DNA from 2 places in the Providencia lanzhouensis genome. Region 1 is predicted to be linked to the other one. Evidence: predicted binding sites of a transcription regulator. Region 1 holds the regulator's gene; the other holds the start of a gene.
The links. The regulator sigma-54, encoded in region 1, starts transcription at its own class of promoters, with help from an activator protein. The targets are predictions, from matches to a motif close to GTTGGCACANNTTTCGCTNT.
Positions count from the first base shown of each region.

Region 2: glnA (glutamate--ammonia ligase) is a predicted target of sigma-54. The motif match lies at 2,342-2,361, and genes of this name have one in related genera.

Region 1 is NZ_CP174123.1:3,461,616-3,471,510, forward strand. Features, by position in the region: gene kdsC (3-deoxy-manno-octulosonate-8-phosphatase KdsC) at 23-583, shown strand; gene lptC (LPS export ABC transporter periplasmic protein LptC) at 600-1,193, shown strand; gene lptA (lipopolysaccharide ABC transporter substrate-binding protein LptA) at 1,177-1,734, shown strand; gene lptB (LPS export ABC transporter ATP-binding protein) at 1,740-2,465, shown strand; gene rpoN (RNA polymerase factor sigma-54) at 2,564-4,009, shown strand; gene hpf (ribosome hibernation promoting factor) at 4,033-4,320, shown strand; gene ptsN (PTS IIA-like nitrogen regulatory protein PtsN) at 4,409-4,876, shown strand; gene rapZ (RNase adapter RapZ) at 5,057-5,911, shown strand; gene npr (PTS phosphocarrier protein NPr) at 5,908-6,180, shown strand; gene rnk (nucleoside diphosphate kinase regulator) at 6,381-6,791, shown strand; gene pmbA (metalloprotease PmbA) at 6,926-8,266, opposite strand; gene yjgA (ribosome biogenesis factor YjgA) at 8,450-8,995, shown strand; gene ACIH2S_RS16290 (hypothetical protein) at 9,152-9,385, shown strand; gene ACIH2S_RS16295 (low molecular weight protein tyrosine phosphatase family protein) at 9,382-9,702, shown strand; gene ACIH2S_RS16300 (RBBP9/YdeN family alpha/beta hydrolase) at 9,756-9,895, opposite strand, start outside.
Region 2 is NZ_CP174123.1:287,278-297,172, reverse strand. Features, by position in the region: gene typA (ribosome-dependent GTPase TypA) at 1-889, opposite strand, end outside; gene ACIH2S_RS01360 (helix-turn-helix transcriptional regulator) at 1,316-2,140, shown strand; gene glnA (glutamate--ammonia ligase) at 2,488-3,897, shown strand; gene glnL (nitrogen regulation protein NR(II)) at 4,062-5,111, shown strand; gene glnG (nitrogen regulation protein NR(I)) at 5,121-6,569, shown strand; gene ACIH2S_RS01340 (helix-turn-helix domain-containing protein) at 6,749-7,012, shown strand; gene ACIH2S_RS01335 (fimbrial protein) at 7,482-8,012, shown strand; gene ACIH2S_RS01330 (fimbrial biogenesis chaperone) at 8,088-8,759, shown strand; gene ACIH2S_RS01325 (fimbria/pilus outer membrane usher protein) at 8,784-9,895, shown strand, end outside.

The DNA.
Region 1 (9,895 bases):
AAGTATACATAAAGGAAATAGAATGAACCCTAATTATCAGAATACTTGCTATGGGTCTGTAGCAAATTCTGTGATAGAAAAAGCGACCAAAATTAAACTGCTTATCTGTGATGTCGATGGCGTGATGTCCGACGGTTTAATTTATATGGGGAATAATGGCGAAGAATTAAAAGCCTTTAATGTCCGCGATGGGTATGGCATTCGCTGCCTATTAACCTCAGGTATCGAAGTCGCTATTATCACCGGACGCAAAGCTAAATTGCTGGAAGACAGAGCCCAAACGTTAGGTATTACATATCTTTACCAAGGACAAAGCGATAAGCTTTTGGCGTATCGCGAACTGTTAGATAAACTACAACTAACAGAAGAGCAAACAGCTTACATTGGTGATGACCTCATTGACTGGCCCGTGATGGCAAAAGTTGGGTTATCCGTTGCGGTTGCTGATGCACACCCTTTGTTATTACCTAAAGCAGACTATGTAACACATATTGGTGGCGGAAAAGGGGCAGTACGTGAACTCTGCGACCTTATTCTGTTATCCCAAAATAAACTGGAAGAAGCTAAAGGCTTGTCGATTTAAAGAACAGATATCATTCATGAGCAACGCAAAAAAGTGGTTAATCACTGTTTTATCCCTCATTGTATTGGGGCTAATTGGTTGGAACTTTTCGGTTTACGATGACTCCAAACCATTAACAACCGAAATCAATGACGGGAAACCTAATTATCAAACTGATGATTCAGTAACTTTCGTCTATAATCCAGCGGGTGATTTAGCCTATAAACTCGCCGCGAGCAAAGTTGATAATTATACCGATGGGAAAATCACGTGGTTTACCAATCCGGTATTAACCACTTATAACGATGCGGGTACGCCGACTTGGACGGTGAAATCCATTAAGGCAAGATTAACCAAAGAGCGTGTGCTCTACCTGTATAGCGATGTTCAAGTTGACAGTTTGACTCCTGAGCCTCAAATCCAGCGCATTACCACAGATAATGCGGTGGTCAATCTAGTCACACAAGATGTTTCATCTGACGATAAAGTTACCATTATCGGACACGGGCTAAATTCAACGGGCTTAAAAATGAAGGGGAACCTTCGTACAAGAACCGCTGAATTAATTGAAGATGTTAAAACTCACTATGAGTTACAACCAAAAGAGCAACACAATGAATCAAGTAACTAAGAAAAGTTTTATTCAAGGGGCTATTGCAAGTGCAATTTTGGCTCTTAGCCTACCGGCAATGGCACTGAAAACAGATACCCAACAACCGATGACCATTAATTCGGTTAAGCAATCTCTTGATTTAGAAAAAAATATCACCACATTTACTGATGACGTTGTTATCAAGCAAGGTTCCATTGATATTCGTGCCAACAAAGTTGTTGTGACTCGCCCAAGCAGCGATTCCGATAAAATCGTCATTGAAGCATTTGGTACGCCAGTGACTTTCTTCCAGTTACAAGACGATGGCAAACCAATTAAAGGTCACGCATCCAAAGCACGTTATGAAGTTGATCAGCAGCTGGTGACATTAACGGGTGATGCCTACCTTGAGCAGCTCGATAGTAATATCAAAGGCGATAAGATCACTTACGTCGTTCCAACACAAAAAATGGAAGCGTTCAGCGATAAAGGCAAGCGCGTAACAACTGTCTTATTACCAGCCCAGTTACAAGAGAAAGGCCCAGCAGCGCAGGGTTCATCAACAAGTAAGAGTAAATAATTGTTATGGCAACACTAACCGCAGAGAATCTGGCGAAATCCTATAAAAAACGCAGCGTAGTCACTGACGTCAGCCTGGAAGTGAAATCAGGGGAAATCGTCGGTCTCTTAGGCCCTAACGGTGCGGGTAAAACGACCACTTTTTATATGGTAGTCGGCATTGTTCAGCGGGATGCTGGTAAAATTTTAATTGATGGTGAGGATATTAGCTTACTTCCTCTGCATGAGCGCGCTCGTCGTGGCATTGGCTATCTTCCTCAAGAAGCATCTATTTTCCGCCGCCTCAGTGTGTATGATAACCTGATGGCCGTGTTAGAAATTCGTCCTGACTTAACCTCAGAACAGCGCAAAGAGCGTGCTGAAGAGCTGATGGAGGAGTTCAGTATTACTCACCTGCGTGATAGCGTAGGTCAGTCACTGTCCGGTGGTGAGCGTCGTCGAGTGGAAATTGCACGCGCCCTCGCTGCTAATCCAAAATTTATCCTGTTAGATGAGCCGTTTGCAGGGGTTGATCCGATTTCCGTTTTGGATATCAAAAAAATCATCCAACACTTGCGTGACTATGGGCTTGGTGTGTTAATCACCGACCATAACGTCCGCGAAACTCTCGATGTTTGCGAGCGTGCTTACATTGTCAGCCAAGGGCACTTGATTGCTCACGGCTCACCAGAGATGATCCTTGAAAACGAGCAAGTGAAACGTGTTTATTTGGGTGAAGGCTTTAGACTGTAGTTTGTAGACTATCGCTTGTAGACTGTCGTTTGTAGTATTGCCTTGTTGGTTGTCATGACATTGGTTGTGTAAGTGGTAATGGAGAATAAAGCACATTCATGAAGCAAAGTTTGCAGCTCAGAATCAGTCAACAACTTGCAATGACACCTCAATTGCAACAGGCCATCCGCCTGTTGCAGTTATCCACACTTGAGCTTCAACAAGAAATTCAACTCGCACTTGAAACCAACCCTCTGCTTGAACAAGAAGAGTCATCCTCTGAGCAAGAGAACTTAGATAACCTAGGCAACGACACTGACAGCAGCGAAATCGATACCAAAGATGCCCTTGAAAACGCGGATATGCCCGATGAGCTTCCCCTAGATGCTGATTGGGATGAAATCTATACAGCAGGTACCCCGTCGGGCACTAGCAACGACTACAGCTTCGATGAACTTCCTGTTTACCAAGGGGAAACTACCCAAACACTGCAAGATTATCTAATCTGGCAAGCGGATCTCACCCCGTTTACCGATACCGATCGCGCGATTGCGACTTCGATTATCGATTCAATTGATGATTCAGGCTATCTCACAAGCTCAATCAGTGAGATCCACGAAGGGATTGATGACCCCGATATCACCTTAGAAGAAGTCGTTGCCGTTTTAAAACGTATCCAGCATTTTGACCCATTAGGCGTGGCAGCTCAGGATCTCAAAGAGTGTTTGTTGATCCAGCTCTCTTTATACCCAAAAGAGACAATTGGTCTGCAAGAAGCTAGACTGATTATTAGCAATCATATTGATTTACTGGCAAATCGTGATTTTCGGCAACTGAGCAAACTGACCCGCTTAAAAGAAGATGCGCTGAAAACAGCAATTGACCTGATCCTTACGCTGAATCCCAAGCCAGGGCAGTCAATCAATACGGGTGAATCGGAATATGTTATTCCCGATGTGCTGGTGAAAAAAGTCGGTGGGCACTGGCAAGTTGAGTTAAATACAGATAGCATCCCTAAGTTAAGCATCAATAATCATTATGCTTCAATGGCAAATGATTCAGCCAGCGAAAGTGACACGCAATATATTCGCAGTCACTTGCAGGATGCGAAATGGCTGATTAAAAGCTTAGAGAGCCGCCATGAAACATTACTTAAAGTGGCGACCTGTATTGTTGAGCAACAACAAGAATTTTTTGAGTTAGGCGAAGAGTATATGAAACCAATGATTTTGGCAGACATTGCCTATCAGGTGGACATGCATGAATCGACTATCTCCCGTGTGACAACTCAAAAATTTCTGCATAGTCCACGAGGCATTTTTGAGTTGAAGTATTTTTTCTCCAGTCACGTCAGCACGGACACCGGAGGAGAAGCCTCCTCCACTGCGATTCGTGCGCTGGTGAAGAAGCTGGTTGCTGCGGAAAACCCAGCAAAACCATTGAGTGACAGTAAATTGACGAGTATGCTGGCAGAGCAAGGTATACAAGTTGCTCGTCGAACTGTTGCTAAGTATCGTGAGTCATTATCTATTCCGCCATCAAATCAACGTAAACAGTTGGTTTAACCCAATAATATAAGGAAGATTGTATGGAATTTCAGATTACTGGACACAATATTGAAGTTACACCGGCATTGCGCGAAACGGTTGAGAAAAAACTCAAGAAATTAGAGCAATTGTTTGATCGTATTAACAGTATCCAAGTTGTTCTGAAAGTGGAAAAAGTTCAGCAAATTGCTGAAGCCACCCTGCAACTCAACGGCGCAGAAATTCACGCATCAGCGGAAGACGACGATATGTACGCGGCACTTGATTTACTCCTTGATAAGCTGTCACGCCAATTAACCAAACATAAAGAAAAACTGAGACAACACTAATACATTTAGCCAGTCGTTGACTGATTAATGTTCTGAACCAGATGGTGGCATACATCATCTGGTTTTGTAGTCCTAAGTGAATAATAAAATGAATAGTGATATAGAAATCCAATTAAGCGATGTTTTATCCGCCAGTTGCACACGTAATAATTTAGTTTGCACCAGTAAGAAGAGAGCATTAGAAATTATTAGTGAGTTAGCGGCCGCCGAGTTGGGATTACCGGAAAATACGGTATTTGAAGCGTTACTAACCAGAGAAAAAGTTGGCACCACGGGTATTGGTGGTGGAATTGCAATCCCTCATGGCAAACTCAATGAAGGCGACAGTGCACGCGCCGCTGGCGTATTTTTGCATTTAGAAGAGCCCATTGCGTTTGATGCGATTGATAACCAACCTGTTGATCTGCTTTTTGCATTACTTGTTCCATCGGATCAATGTAAAACTCACTTACATACGTTGTCTCTTATCGCTAAAAAATTAGCGGATAAAGCGTTCTGTAAGCGTCTGCGTAGTGCGCAAAGTGACGAAGAGTTATACCAGATCATCATTGAGTAAGTAATAACTGATATGTGTTGATGCCAGCCTAATGATATTGTTATGATTTCTTTCATTCGGCATCGTAAAACACCGCAAAATGCAAAATAGTCAGACGTGTTTGATCAATTAGAAATGTGTGATCAGTGAGAAATCGATCATTAAGATATAAATCCTTAAGAGACAGAAGGGAGTTAGCTCATGGTGCTGATGATTGTCAGCGGCCGTTCCGGTTCGGGAAAATCCGTTGCCCTACGCGCGCTGGAAGATATGGGTTTCTATTGTGTGGATAACCTGCCGGTAGTCTTACTGCCGGAATTGGCTAATTCACTTGCCGATCGCAATATTTCTGCGGCCGTGAGCATTGACGTGCGTAATATGCCCGACAATCCAGAAGTGTTTGAAGAAGCGATTGATAAACTGCCATCAACCTTCTCGCCACAACTGCTATTTCTGGATGCAGATCGCAACACATTAATTCGTCGTTACAGTGATACTCGTCGATTACACCCACTTTCAAGTAAAAATTTATCCTTAGAAAGTGCCATCGACGAAGAAAACGAGCTATTAGAACCGCTACGCTCCCGCGCTGACTTGGTCATTGATACCTCAGAAATGTCAGTGCACGAATTAGCGGAAATGCTCAGAACCCGCTTAATGGGCAAACGCGAGCGTGAGCTGACCATGGTGTTTGAGTCCTTCGGTTTCAAACACGGTATTCCAATTGATGCTGACTACGTTTTCGATGTGCGCTTTTTACCAAACCCACACTGGGATCCTAAACTGCGCCCAATGACCGGTTTAGATCGTCCCGTTGCGGCCTTCTTGGACAGACACACCGAGGTTCATAACTTTATTTACCAGACTCGTAGTTACTTAGAGTTATGGTTACCGATGTTAGAAACCAATAACCGCAGCTACCTCACCGTCGCCATCGGCTGTACGGGAGGGAAACACCGTTCGGTGTATGTGGCAGAACAGCTGGCTGATTATTTCCGCTCCCGAGGGAAAAACGTCCAGTCACGCCACAGAACGTTGGAAAAACGCAAGCAATGACCGTCAAAGCAACGATTACGCTAAAAAACCGCCTTGGTATGCATGCCAGACCAGCAATGCTTCTCTATGATTTAGTTAAACAATTTAACTCTAGAGTCATTTTAAAAAATGACAGCCAAATTGAGGCCGAGGCGGATAGCGTTATTGCGATGTTGATGTTAGACTCGGAACAAGGTAGTAAAATTGATATCGAGGTTAGCGGACCCGATGAAGATTTGGCGTTATCCGCAATCATTAAACTGTTTGAAAGTGGATTTGACGAAGAGTAGTCCAACTCATTGCGTCATTACATCTTAGCGAACAGAGCGATATACATGGTTTTACACGCATAGGCACCGAGTTCGTGATCCCGATCTCTTCCCTTTAACGCCTATAGCGCCTAATATTTTACATAATCTATTTTCTAGCAAACACCCCCTGCCTTCTGGGTGGGGGGTGTTTGCTTTGTACGTCCCTATTGGAGTGTGGTATGACAAAGCCAACAATTATTATCAATGATTTAGATGCAGAACGCTTAGATGCCCTGATGGAGCAAGCCGCTTATGCGGGTACGCCTGTTGCTGAAGCACTAAACGACGAATTAGACCGCGCAGATATCGTATCTCCACAAGAGATCCCTGCGGATGTGGTCACAATGAACAGCACTATTCGTTTCTTAGATTTAATCAGTAACGAAGAGCGCACACGCACATTGGTTTACCCTGCCTCTCTCAAAGATAGTGCAGAACAACTGTCCGTGATGGCGCCAATCGGTGCAGCTTTATTAGGTTTACATGTTAACGACGAAATTAGCTGGGCGCTGCCAAACGGCGTAGAAACCCGTGTTCGTGTGTTAGAGATTGTTTATCAACCTGAAGCGGCTGGCGAGTTCCATCGCTAGTTGCGATGCTCAACAAGAGAAAGAAGACTAGCCGAAAAAAGTTTCCATCAAGAAACTGTCGTTAGTCTTCAGGCGGTATTCAGGCACTCATTGAGTGCCTTTTTGCTATTTAGCGCTTATTGTTCAACTAGAACTTACTGCCCTGCAATACTCATTTCAGGGATCAACACAGAACCACACTGAATATTGCTGCGCGTTTCGATATCATCGGCGATAGTCACCATGTTCATCCACATATCCTTCAAATTACCTGCAATGGTAATTTCGCTCACAGGATACTGAATTTCGCCATTTTCTACCCAAAAACCGGATGCCCCACGGGAATAGTCCCCCGTAATTCCACTCACACCCTGTCCCATCAGCTCAGTGACTACTAAGCCGGTCCCCATTTGCTTCAACAAAGCATCAAACGATAAGCCTTGTCCTTCAATGCGCCAGTTATGAATCCCACCCGCATGACCTGTGCTTTGCAGCCCCAGTTTACGCGCAGAATAACTGGTCATCAGCCAGGTTTGCAGAACGCCATTTTCCACAATATTGCGTTCAGTAGTACGTACACCTTCACTGTCAAATGGGGATGAGGCTAAACCACCCATCAAATGCGGCTGCTCATTAATAGTTAACCAGCTTGGTAAAATTTGTTTGCCAAGGCTATCCATTAAGAATGATGATTTACGATAAATGCTGCTGCCACTGATAGCACCGACTAAATGACCAAATAACCCCGTCGCCACTTCTGAGGCAAAAATAACGGGAGCTTTCATGGTTGGCAATTTACGTGGCGATAAGCGAGATAATGTACGACGAGCACACTCTTGACCTACCCACTCAGGGGATTTTAATGCCTGCATGCTGCGTGCGATGGTATACGCATAATCGCGCTCCATTTCACCATTTTGCTCGGCGATTACGCAGCTCGACATCGAATAACGGCTAGAACTGTAGCTCTTTAATAGACCTAGAGAGTTACCAAAGACACGGATACCATAGTGTCCATTGAAGCTACCGCCTTCCGTATTCACAATGCGTGAATCTGCATTTAATGCGGTCATTTCCGCAATTGATGCCAGCTTGATGGCTTCCTCAGGGGAAAGCTCTGTAGCTTGGAATAGGTTTAAATCCGGCGCATCAAATGCCAGTAATGATTTGTCAGCAGGGCCTGCACACGGGTCTTCAGAAGTATAAGACGCAATATCAATCGCGGCTTGAACTGTACGCTCAATGGCTTCGTCGCTTAAATCCGTTGAAGATGCACTGCCTTTGCGTTGTTTATGGTAAACCGTGATCCCGAGCGCCCCATCACTGTTAAATTCCACATTCTCCACATCACCTTGGCGCGTGCTCACGCTAATGCCGGTGCTTTTATTGACTGCAACTTCAGCGCCATCACAACGGCTTTTGGCGAATTCCAATGCGTGGGCGACGGCTTGTTCTAATTGTTTACGTTGTTCGGCAACTTGTTCAGTAACACTCATGCATTTTGTCCAATAAAGAGGGGAAAAGTGATTTTCTACCTCGACATATCAATGTCAGGTAGTCATAAGGGGGTTTTCCCAGTTACAATAGAGTTAATCTATAAATGTTAACACTCACAACGCCGTAAATCATGCTAATTACTCGTAATTACACGGCGGCGTTTAGTAAAAAGGAAAATCCCTATGGCCAAACAGCCTGAAGATTGGCTGGATGATATCCCAGCGCCCCAAGATGATGAGGACGATGAGATTATTTGGGTCAGCAAAAGCGAAATTAAACGCGATGCCGAGATCCTCAAAAAACTGGGGGCGGAACTTGTTGATTTAAGTAAAAGCGAGCTTGAGCGCATCCCATTAGACACGCAATTACTTGAAGCTATCGAATTAGCGCAAAAAATTAAACGTGAAGGTCGTCGTCGTCAATTACAACTTATCGGTAAACTACTACGTTCTCGTGAAGTTGAACCGATCACTGAAGCCCTTGATAAGCTGAAAAACCGCCATAACCAGCAAGTTGTTATTTTGCACAAGCTGGAAGATCTGCGTAACCGTTTATTAGCCGATGGCGATGAAGTCATTGAAGAAGTCGTTGCGCTATTCCCACAAACTGATCGCCAGCAACTGCGAGCATTAGTCCGTAATGCGAAGAAAGAGCGTGATGGAAATAAACCACCAAAAGCATTCCGCCAGATTTTCCAATATCTGAAAGAACTTTCTGATAGCAACTAATCATCTATTCCCCTATACCCACAGTGGTTTAGGGGAGTATTCTTAAAAACCCACCCCATTGTTGCTTGCGATACCAAATCGCACTATCATCTTCAACGTCATATTTTGACCCGTATTATCGCGGCTGCTGAACCACGATAAATTAATGAGGCAAATATGGATAACACCCGAAATAGAGCTTGGCGTCGAGCCAAAGATCGTATTAACAAATCACGCGACAATTTAAATTCACAAGAAACCCAATGTTTTACTCCAGAAAAAAACTGGAAGCATTTGTACCTTCGAAGTGAAAAATTGGCTCGTGCCACACAACTAGGCATTGATTATCCTCAAGTGAGTAACGCGTTACTAGCGCGACGTAGCCTTGAAGATATGCAAAATGACAAATGAACCTTTTATTCATCTGCAGTCGAAATCAATGGCGTAGCCCTACCGCTGAACAGATCTGGCGCAATCACCCGCGCTGGGTAACTCGTTCAGCGGGAACTAGCCGCAATGCCAAACGCCCCATCAATGTCAATCTCATTCGCTGGGCGGATGTTATTTTTGTGATGGAGCTGAAACATAAAAATCGGCTCATAGCCGATTTTTCTCGTTTACTTGAACATAAGCCTATCCATGTACTAGATATTCCCGACGACTACCTATATATGGATCCTGAGCTGATTCAACTATTTGAATCCTCTGTGCCGAGTTATCTAAAGTAAATAAATTCAAAATATTCAGATCCCCCTATGTGGTAAAAACATAGGGGGATTTTTTAATACCAAAATCGTAGAAGATTGAGTAATGCAGGAAGTCGAGTATAACCTTCTCTATCAAGAAAATGCCCAGCACTTTCCACCATCGTGACAGAGGTTTTTAATGCTTTTGCTAACTCAATTGAAGCATCAGGATCCA
Region 2 (9,895 bases), 950 kb from region 1:
CTTCAACGTTACCCACTTGGCAGATGGTGTCAGAAATATTCAGCTCACCTAAACCAGTCAGTGCAACAATGTCGCCAGCTTCAGCTTGTTGTGAATCAATACGCTCTAAACCTAAATGAGTCAGAACTTTACCGATTTTACCGTTGCGAGTCTTACCTTCGCTATCGATAACAGTCACTTGTTGGTTAGGTTTAACAGTACCACGCTTGATGCGACCGATACCGATAACGCCTAAGTAGCTGTTGTAATCTAACTGAGAAACTTGCATCTGGAATGGACCTTCCAGATCAACTGCTGGTGGCTCAACGTGTTCCACGATAGCTTCGTACAGTGGAGTCATGTCTTCAGCCATGTCAGTATGGTCAAGACCAGCGATACCGTTTAATGCAGATGCATAAACGATAGGGAAATCTAATTGCTCATCCGTAGCACCTAAGTTCACGAATAAGTCGAATACTTGGTCAACAACCCAATCAGGACGCGCGCCTGGGCGGTCAACTTTGTTGATAACAACAATTGGACGTAAACCGTGGTCGAACGCTTTTTGCGTTACGAAGCGAGTTTGTGGCATTGGGCCGTCCATCGCATCAACAACCAGCAGAACGCAGTCAACCATGGACATAACACGTTCAACTTCACCACCAAAGTCGGCGTGGCCTGGGGTGTCTACGATATTGATGTGATAACCATTCCATTGGATAGCGGTGTTTTTAGCAAGGATTGTAATACCACGCTCTTTCTCCAAGTCATTGGAGTCCATAACACGCTCATCAACAGTTTCACGTTCACCGAAAGTGCCGGACTGTTGCAGTAATTTACCAACCAGTGTTGTCTTGCCATGGTCAACGTGAGCGATGATGGCGATGTTTCTTAAGTTTTGAATTGACAAGGATTTTTACCGTTTAATTGACAGGAAAGGAATATGCTTTATGAGTTGTTGTAATGCCCAAAGCATACTTTCTACGTTAATTTGCTGTTATTTTACACGTTTTTCCACACAAGTGGAATAAATGTGAAAGCCATCACTATTAAAAAAGTTTTTAGCTAAAAAACATTCAGTTGCGTCGTCGTGCAAAGATGCTCAAAAAAATAGCAATTATCAGCACTAGGAAATCACAAAGTGGCAGGATAATACGCTAAAAAGGAAATATTAGCAGCCGAAAAAAAGAATAAAAAATAAACTTTCTTCGTCTATCACTCATTTCAATGTATTTTTTATTATTTAGATATATCTAATTTGACAATTTAGATATATCGGAATAAAGTGAACCCATCAACGCAATTTAGATATATCGAAATAATAACAGAGGTTCCTATGAGAATACATCAATGCCGTCATGTTTATGCCTCACATCATGACGAACATCAACGAGGACACGGTGGCTGCTGCCACAATAGCGAGCACCAAGAACATCGTCATGGTCATGGCCACGGGGAATGTTGTCACGGCGAGGGTCGTCATGGTCGTGGACACGATGAAGGCTGCCACGGCGAGGGTCGTCACGGTCGTGGACACGGTGAAGGCTGTCACGGCGAGGGTCGTCACGGTCGTGGACACGGTGAAGGCTGTCACGGCGAGGGTCGTCACGGTCATGGACGTAATGAAGGCTGCCACGGCGAAGGGCGTCGCGGACGCGGCAAAGGCTTACGTCGCCTATTTGACCATGGAGATCTGCACATTATGGTGCTCTCTTTAGTGGCAAAAAAACCAAGCTATGGTTATGAAATCATCAAAGACATCCAAGAAGCATCTAATGGCTTATATGTACCAAGCCCTGGGGTCATCTACCCAACCTTAACCCTATTAGAAGAACAAGGCTTTTTGGAATCCCAAATTGTCGAGCGTAATCGCAAAAGTTTCTCTATTACTCCAGAAGGGGCTGAACACCTCGCGCAGAATAAAGAAACTGAAGCCGTTATCAGCCGTAAATTAGCCAAAGCCCGTGAACTACAGCAAGGCACCAACTTATCAGAAGATATCGAAATGGCTGTGAGCCGTTTTAAAGCCCTGCTCCGCCACAAAATGGTGCTCAAGCAATTAAATGAAGAACAAACTCATCAAATTGCAGCGATCATCAATGATGCCGTCAAACAAATTGAAGAAGTAAACACGTTATTAACTGACAGTAATGACGAATAAACCTTTTTATATCTCTAAAAATACCAACGGTGTCGCGCCAATCAATGGCACTACACCGTTTTTGTTTCCGCGTTCCATTAATTGCACCATATTAGTGCGACAAATCTTTTCCTTGCACCAATACAGCGCAATGATAGACTGTTTTTTAGCCTAATCATTGCCATCTTCTTGTCATCATCCCCATTTACGATGATTTTAAAAGTTGGCACGCTTTTCGCTTATATAACCCTAGAGAGCTTGCAATATTGTTAATGAAATAATCATTAATCTTGCGAAGCCAGATAAACCAACCCATGCGCACCTTAATTGCTGCGTGAGTTGATTAGACCCGACCAGGAGAGCCGAGAATGTCCGCTAAACATGTTTTATCGTTAATCGAAGAGCACAATGTTAGATTTATTGATCTGCGTTTTACTGATACAAAAGGTAAAGAGCAACACATCACTATCCCTGCTCATCAAGTTGACGAAGACTTCTTTGAAGAAGGTCAAATGTTTGATGGCTCATCCATCGGTGGCTGGAAAGGCATCAACGAGTCTGACATGGTATTAATGCCTGATGCATCTACCGCAATGTTAGACCCATTCTACGCCGATAATACCTTAATCATTCGTTGCGACATTTTAGAGCCAGGCACTATGCAAGGTTATGATCGCGACCCCCGCTCTATCTCTAAACGTGCTGAAGATTACCTGCGTTCTAGCGGCATTGCGGATATGGTGTTATTTGGACCTGAACCAGAATTTTTCGTGTTCGATGACATTCGCTTCGGCAACAGCATGCACAGCAGCTACTATCACATCGATGATATCGAAGCCGCATGGAACACTGGCACTAAATACGAAGGCGGTAACAAAGGTCACCGTCCAGCAGTGAAAGGCGGTTACTTCCCAGTACCACCAGTAGACTCATCACAAGATTTACGTTCGGCTATGTGTACCACGATGGAAGAGATGGGCTTAGTGGTTGAAGCTCACCACCATGAAGTGGCAACTGCAGGTCAAAACGAAATCGCAACTCGCTTTAATACCATGACCAAAAAAGCGGATGAGACTCAAATTTACAAATACGTTGTCCATAACGTTGCACACGCATACGGCAAAACTGCGACCTTTATGCCAAAACCATTAGTTGGTGATAACGGTTCCGGTATGCACTGCCACATGTCTTTATCTAAAGGTGGTGTGAACCTATTTGCAGGCGATAAATACGGCGGATTATCTGAGATGGCGCTGTACTACATCGGCGGTATCATCAAACACGCTCGCGCACTGAACGCATTCACTAACCCAACGACTAACTCCTACAAACGTTTAGTCCCAGGTTTTGAAGCACCAGTAATGCTGGCTTACTCTGCACGTAACCGCTCTGCTTCTATCCGTATCCCAGTGGTTGCAAGCACGAAAGCACGTCGTATCGAAGTTCGCTTCCCAGACCCAGCGGCTAACCCATACTTAGCGTTTGCTGCTCAGTTAATGGCAGGTCTTGATGGCATCATCAACAAGATCCACCCAGGCGATGCGATGGACAAAAACCTGTATGACTTACCGCCAGAAGAAGCCAAAGAGATCCCAACAGTGGCGGGTTCTTTAGAAGAAGCACTGGCTGAACTGGATAAAAACCGTGAGTTCTTAACTCGTGGTGGTGTATTTACTGACGATGCTATCGACGCTTACATCGAATTACTGCGTGCTGATATCCAACGCGTTCGTATGGCACCACACCCACTCGAATTTGAAATGTACTACAGTGCGTAACACGCCGTTCCACTGATAGTCTTTGTTGCCGTGAAGCACTTGCCCCATCTTTGGATGGGGCCTTTTCTCTGCACCGAGTGATAAACAGCAAATATTGGCTTCGACGTATCGGTTAATCAGTAAATAACGTATAATGCACCAAAATAGTGCAGGAGCAATATTACATGAAAGCCGAGCATTTACCTGTCCCCGAACATCTCCTCGATTCCTTAATTAACAGCGTATTAGTGCTGGATTACGATTTAGTCATTCATTATGCCAACCATGCCGCCTTACAAATTTTGGCACAAAGCCCCCGTAAGCTCTATGGCACCCCGCTCCCGTTACTATTCAACTATTGTTCATTAAATGATGAACAGATGCTCAATAGCCTCAAAACCGGCCACAGTTTTACCGAAAACGAAGTGACTCTGGTGCTTAATAACCACTCTCACATGATGTCTTTAAGTGCTCAGCCTTTATCCGACCAATTTATTCTTGTCGAGCTGTCCCAATTGGATAGCCAGCGACGCCTTAGCCAAGAGTTAGCGCAAAATGCCCAGCAGCTTGCTGCCCGTGAATTGATCCGTGGGCTTGCCCATGAAATCAAAAACCCATTGGGTGGATTACGTGGTGCGGCGCAATTATTGTCTAAGGCGCTGCCCGACCCGCAGCTAAATGAATATACCCAAGTGATTATTGAGCAAGCCGATCGCCTACGTGCCTTAGTCGATAGGTTATTAGGACCTCAATATCCGGGACCGAAAACCGAGCAAAGTATCCATCATAGTGTGGAAAATGTGATGCGCTTAGTCGGGTTAGAAAAACCAGACAATATCACGCTGGTTCGCGATTACGACCCAAGCCTTCCCGATCTGGAATACTACCCAGACCAAGTAGAGCAAGTGCTGCTCAATATCACGCGTAACGCCTTGCAAGCACTTGGCGATACGGGTGGCACCATCACTTTGCGCACGCGCACCGCATTCCAAGTGATGCTGCAAGGGGAGCGCTATAAGCTGGCTGCGCGGATTGATATTGAAGATAACGGTCCCGGTATTCCACTCGCTATCCAAGATACGCTGTTTTACCCGATGGTCAGCGGTCGCCCTGATGGCACTGGCTTAGGCTTATCTATCGCGCGCAGTCTAGTGGATCAACATGCGGGGAAAATTGAGTTTAACAGTTGGCCGGGTCACACCGAGTTTTCTATTTATCTACCCATCAAAAAATAGGAGATAGCCATGCAGAAGGGAAAAATCTGGGTTGTTGACGATGACAGTTCAATCCGCTGGGTACTAGAGCGAGCGCTCAACAGTGCCGAACTTAATTGCACCTGTTTTGACAGCGCCGATGCGGTGCTTGCCGCCCTCAACAATGACGTCCCTGACGTATTGCTCTCCGATATTCGTATGCCGGGCATGGACGGACTCGCTTTACTCAGCCAGCTAAAACAGTCCCATCCATTACTGCCGATTATTATCATGACCGCGCATTCCGATTTAGATGCCGCCGTTAACGCTTATCAATCTGGCGCTTTTGACTATCTCCCTAAGCCTTTTGATATCGATGAAACCGTCGCCTTAGTAGAGCGCGCACTAAACCACAGCCGTGAACAAAACAATGCTGCTAGCGATAAACCGCAAGCCGCGGTGATTTCGTCAACGATGATCGGCGAAGCCCCTGCTATGCAGGAGGTGTATCGGATCATTGGGCGTCTTTCCCGCTCCTCAATTAGTGTACTTATCAACGGGGAATCTGGAACGGGTAAAGAGCTCGTTGCCCACGCGTTGCATCAACACAGCCCACGTGCTAATGAGCCTTTTATCGCCTTAAATATGGCGGCTATTCCAAAAGATTTAATTGAATCTGAGCTATTTGGTCACGAAAAAGGGGCTTTTACAGGCGCATCCCAAGTTCGCCAAGGGCGCTTTGAGCAAGCTAATCGAGGTTCACTATTCCTCGATGAAATCGGTGACATGCCTCTGGATGTGCAAACGCGCTTATTGCGGGTACTGGCTGAAGGGCAATTTTATCGAATTGGTGGCTATACCCCTGTTAAGGTTGACGTGCGGATTATCGCCGCAACGCACCAAAACTTAGAAAAACGCGTGGAAGAAGGATTATTCCGCGAAGACTTGTTCCATCGACTGAACGTGATCCGCGTACAGCTTCCGCCATTACGGGAACGCGTTGAAGATATTCCTCGTCTGGCCCATTACTTTTTGCAAAATACCGCCAAGGAGTTAGGGGTAGAAAGCAAAGTTCTGCACCCTGACAGCATTAAAATTCTTCAACGCTATTCTTGGTCGGGAAATGTGCGCCAATTGGAGAACGTCTGTCGTTGGTTAACCGTGATGGCAGCTAGCCAAGAGGTGCTTCCGCAAGATTTACCAAGCGATCTATTTAATAAGCAAGAATCCAACAAGTCAGCGAAAGATCCTGCTTCATCCGCCATCCATTCTCAAGATCCTAACCTTGCGTGGTTTGATCTATTAGAAAAATGGACTGACTCCGCACTGAACGCCGGCCAGCAAAATTTATTTAATAACGCCATGCCGTTATTAGAGAAAACCATGCTCAATTGCGCCCTCAAATATACCCACGGACATAAGCAAGAAGCAGCTCGCTTATTAGGCTGGGGTCGAAATACCCTAACGCGAAAATTAAAAGAGCTCGGTATCGAAGATTAATTTCTAGAAAGCTCACCATCTAGCAGCTATGATTTAATTAGGTTAACACGCGAAAAAACGTGTTAACTTTTCATTGGTTAATATTGATTATCAATAAAATATCATCAAAAAGCCGCACTAATTGAATATCGATGCTCGATAACCATCATCTGTCAATATACCGTCATTGAGGGTTTCCTATGAGCGAAAACCATACAATATCCGAAATTATTGGACATAAAATAACACTAATCCGTGAATATCATCATTTGTCATTAAAAGAACTAGCTGATGAAATTGGTGTTTGCGAATTTCAACAGCTGAAATATGAAAAAGGAAAGGCACGAATTCCCGTCGATAAACTAAAACAATACGCCGACTATTTTGAGATTAGTTTATTAAGCTTTTTTATATTTAGTGAAGCGGAGAAGAAATTTATTTTACATTATCTTAATAAAAAGTAGTCACTATAAGATATACGCAAATAGACCAATCTTATTTCATGATTGAAATAGGATGATTTAACTTCATAAAAAATAAATCAATGTATAAATAAGAATATTGTTTTATGTCAAAACCTGCCATCAATATTTTACATTTACGATAAAATCTCACTCTCCCAACCCATAAAGCGTGTTTTTGTACAATCTCGCACTCTAAAATAAATCCTGACATTTAATTTTTATTTTCAATTCACATTGAAATTGAAATTATTAATATTTCAATTTTCCAAATTAACCTAAATAAAAACCCCACCCGTATAGTGAATTTAAAACAAAAATAAATAACCGTAACTCAAGATGAAATTTAAAATCTAAAAAAACACAAACTTGTTTATTTATAAAAACAAACACAAAATACTTAAGCTTTAATTCACAAGCGAAAAACATTCACGAAATTATATTTATATCGAACTCAGTTCGGAGAGTTAAAATGAAAAAACAGATTATTGCATCGTTAATTGCAACAGGAACTTTATTAATTTCTGCTAATAGCTTTGCCAAAGATGGTGATATTAATTTCACAGGCGAAATTATCGATAACGCATGTCAGTTAGCATCCGGTTCTGATGCGATTCAAGTGAACTTAGGTAAAGTCTCTAAAACATCATTAGCCAGTACTGGTAGTACTGCTGCTGCCACTAAGTTTTCCATTCAATTAGAAAACTGCCCTGCCGCAGTAACCACTGCAACGGTAAAATTTGATGGCGTTTCTTATGAAGGTGATAGCAGCGTTCTGCAGTTAACCAATGCGGGAGCATCTGGAATTGCTAAAGATGTTGGTATTCAGATCCAAGATGCTAAAGGGGTGACTGTTCCTTTATATACAGAATCCAATGAGTACACACTAAAAGAAACAGTTGTAAATAATTTAGATTTTACTGCACGTTATATTGCGATGTCTGATGCTGTCAGTGCTGGTTTAGCAAACTCAACGGCAACATTCACAATTAATTATAACTAATTTCAATTTAAGGTTTATAGGGATATAAGCCTTAGTGATTTATTTTTTGTTTTGTTATAACTCAGTGGTGGCTATATGAAATCAATAATTACTATTTTTATCTTTTTTTTCACATTTATCAGTACAGCCAATGCCGGTGTTATTATTGGTGGTACCCGCGTCATTTATCCTGAAGGAAAGAAAGACGTGAGTATTAGTGTGGAAAACCCAGATAAAATACCTTATTTAATTCAGTCATGGATTGAAAATGCCAATGAAGGTAAGCAAACGGACTTTACTATTACGCCACCACTTTTTCGTTTAAACCAAGAAAAGACAAATGCTTTACGAATATTTCTAACCCAAGACTCTCTACCAAAAGATAGAGAATCTTTATTCTGGTTAAATGTAAAAACAATTCCTGCAACAGAGAAAAAATCAGAAAACTCACTAAAGATCGCATTCAAAACTCAAATGAAATTAATTTATCGTCCTGATTCATTAACGAATGTCGATTTTCATGAAGAGCAAAAAAAACTTAAATGGTCGAAAAACAGTAAAGTAATCACGGTGAATAACCCTACACCTTATTATATGAATTTCCAGAGTATTAAATTTAATGGGAAGAGCGCAGAAAATATTTCTTATGTCGCACCATTTTCAGAGAAAAGTTTTAATATTAGCAATCCTGAATTACATGGAACCATTAAATGGGAAGTGATTAATGATTATGGCTCCGCCAATAATCCAGCAGAAATAAAAATATAGCCTTAAGGATAGTTAGGTTTATCTATGAAAATAAATAAAATATGCCTTAGCCTATTTTTATCTCTAGGCTATATTGCGACATCTTCGGCAGAAACGGACACCTATTTTGATCCTGAATTTCTTGAGCTACCGAATAAAGAATCCGTGGACTTAGAACAGTTTGAGCGTAATGAACAGTTACCGGGTAAATATTATGTGGACATCTACATTAATAAGAGCTTGATTGGCTCAAAAAGCGTTAGCTTTTCCACCAATAAAAATAATGAACTGGAGCCTTGCTTAACGCTCTCTGACCTGAAAGATGTTGGGGTTAAAGTCGGGGAATACCCTGAGCTGCAAGTCGCAGGTAACCAATGTATTAATTTGTCTGCGATTCCTGATGCCAAAAGTGAGTTTGAATTTGGTTCTCAGCGCCTTTATTTAAGCATTCCGCAGATTGCATTGAACATGAACCCGCGCGGCTATGTGGATCTCGCGGCGATCGACAATGGGATCACTGCCCTGTTACTCAATTACAGCTATAACGGCTCGCGCAGTATCGATCGTAAAAATGATAATAACAGCAGCAATTCCAACTATGTGAACTTGCGCCCGGGGCTGAATATCGGTCCGTGGCGTCTGCGCAACTACACCACGTGGCAAAGTAGCGATGGACAACGCAATAAGTGGGACACGGTATATACCTATTTAAGCCGTAATATCAATGCGATAAAAAGTCAGCTGATCCTTGGAGACAGCTCATCACCGTCCGATATTTTCGACAGTGTGCCGTTTCGTGGGGTACAACTTTCCACTGACGATGATATGAATCCAGAAAGCCTACGTGGGTACGCACCAGTGGTACGGGGTATCGCGCGCAGTAATGCACAGATCACCATTCGTCAAAACGGTTACACCATTTACCAAACCGATGTGGCAGCGGGTCCGTTCGAAATCAACGATCTCTACCCTACAGGGGGGAGTGGTGATTTACACGTTACGATTAAAGAAGCCAACGGTAGTGAACAGTACCAAATTATTCCGTTTGCCTCTTTACCGGTTTTACAACGTGAAGGGTATCTCTCCTATAGCGTGACAGGCGGGCAATACCGCAGTTATGACAGTAGCGTAGATAAAAAAACCTTTGCCCAATTTGC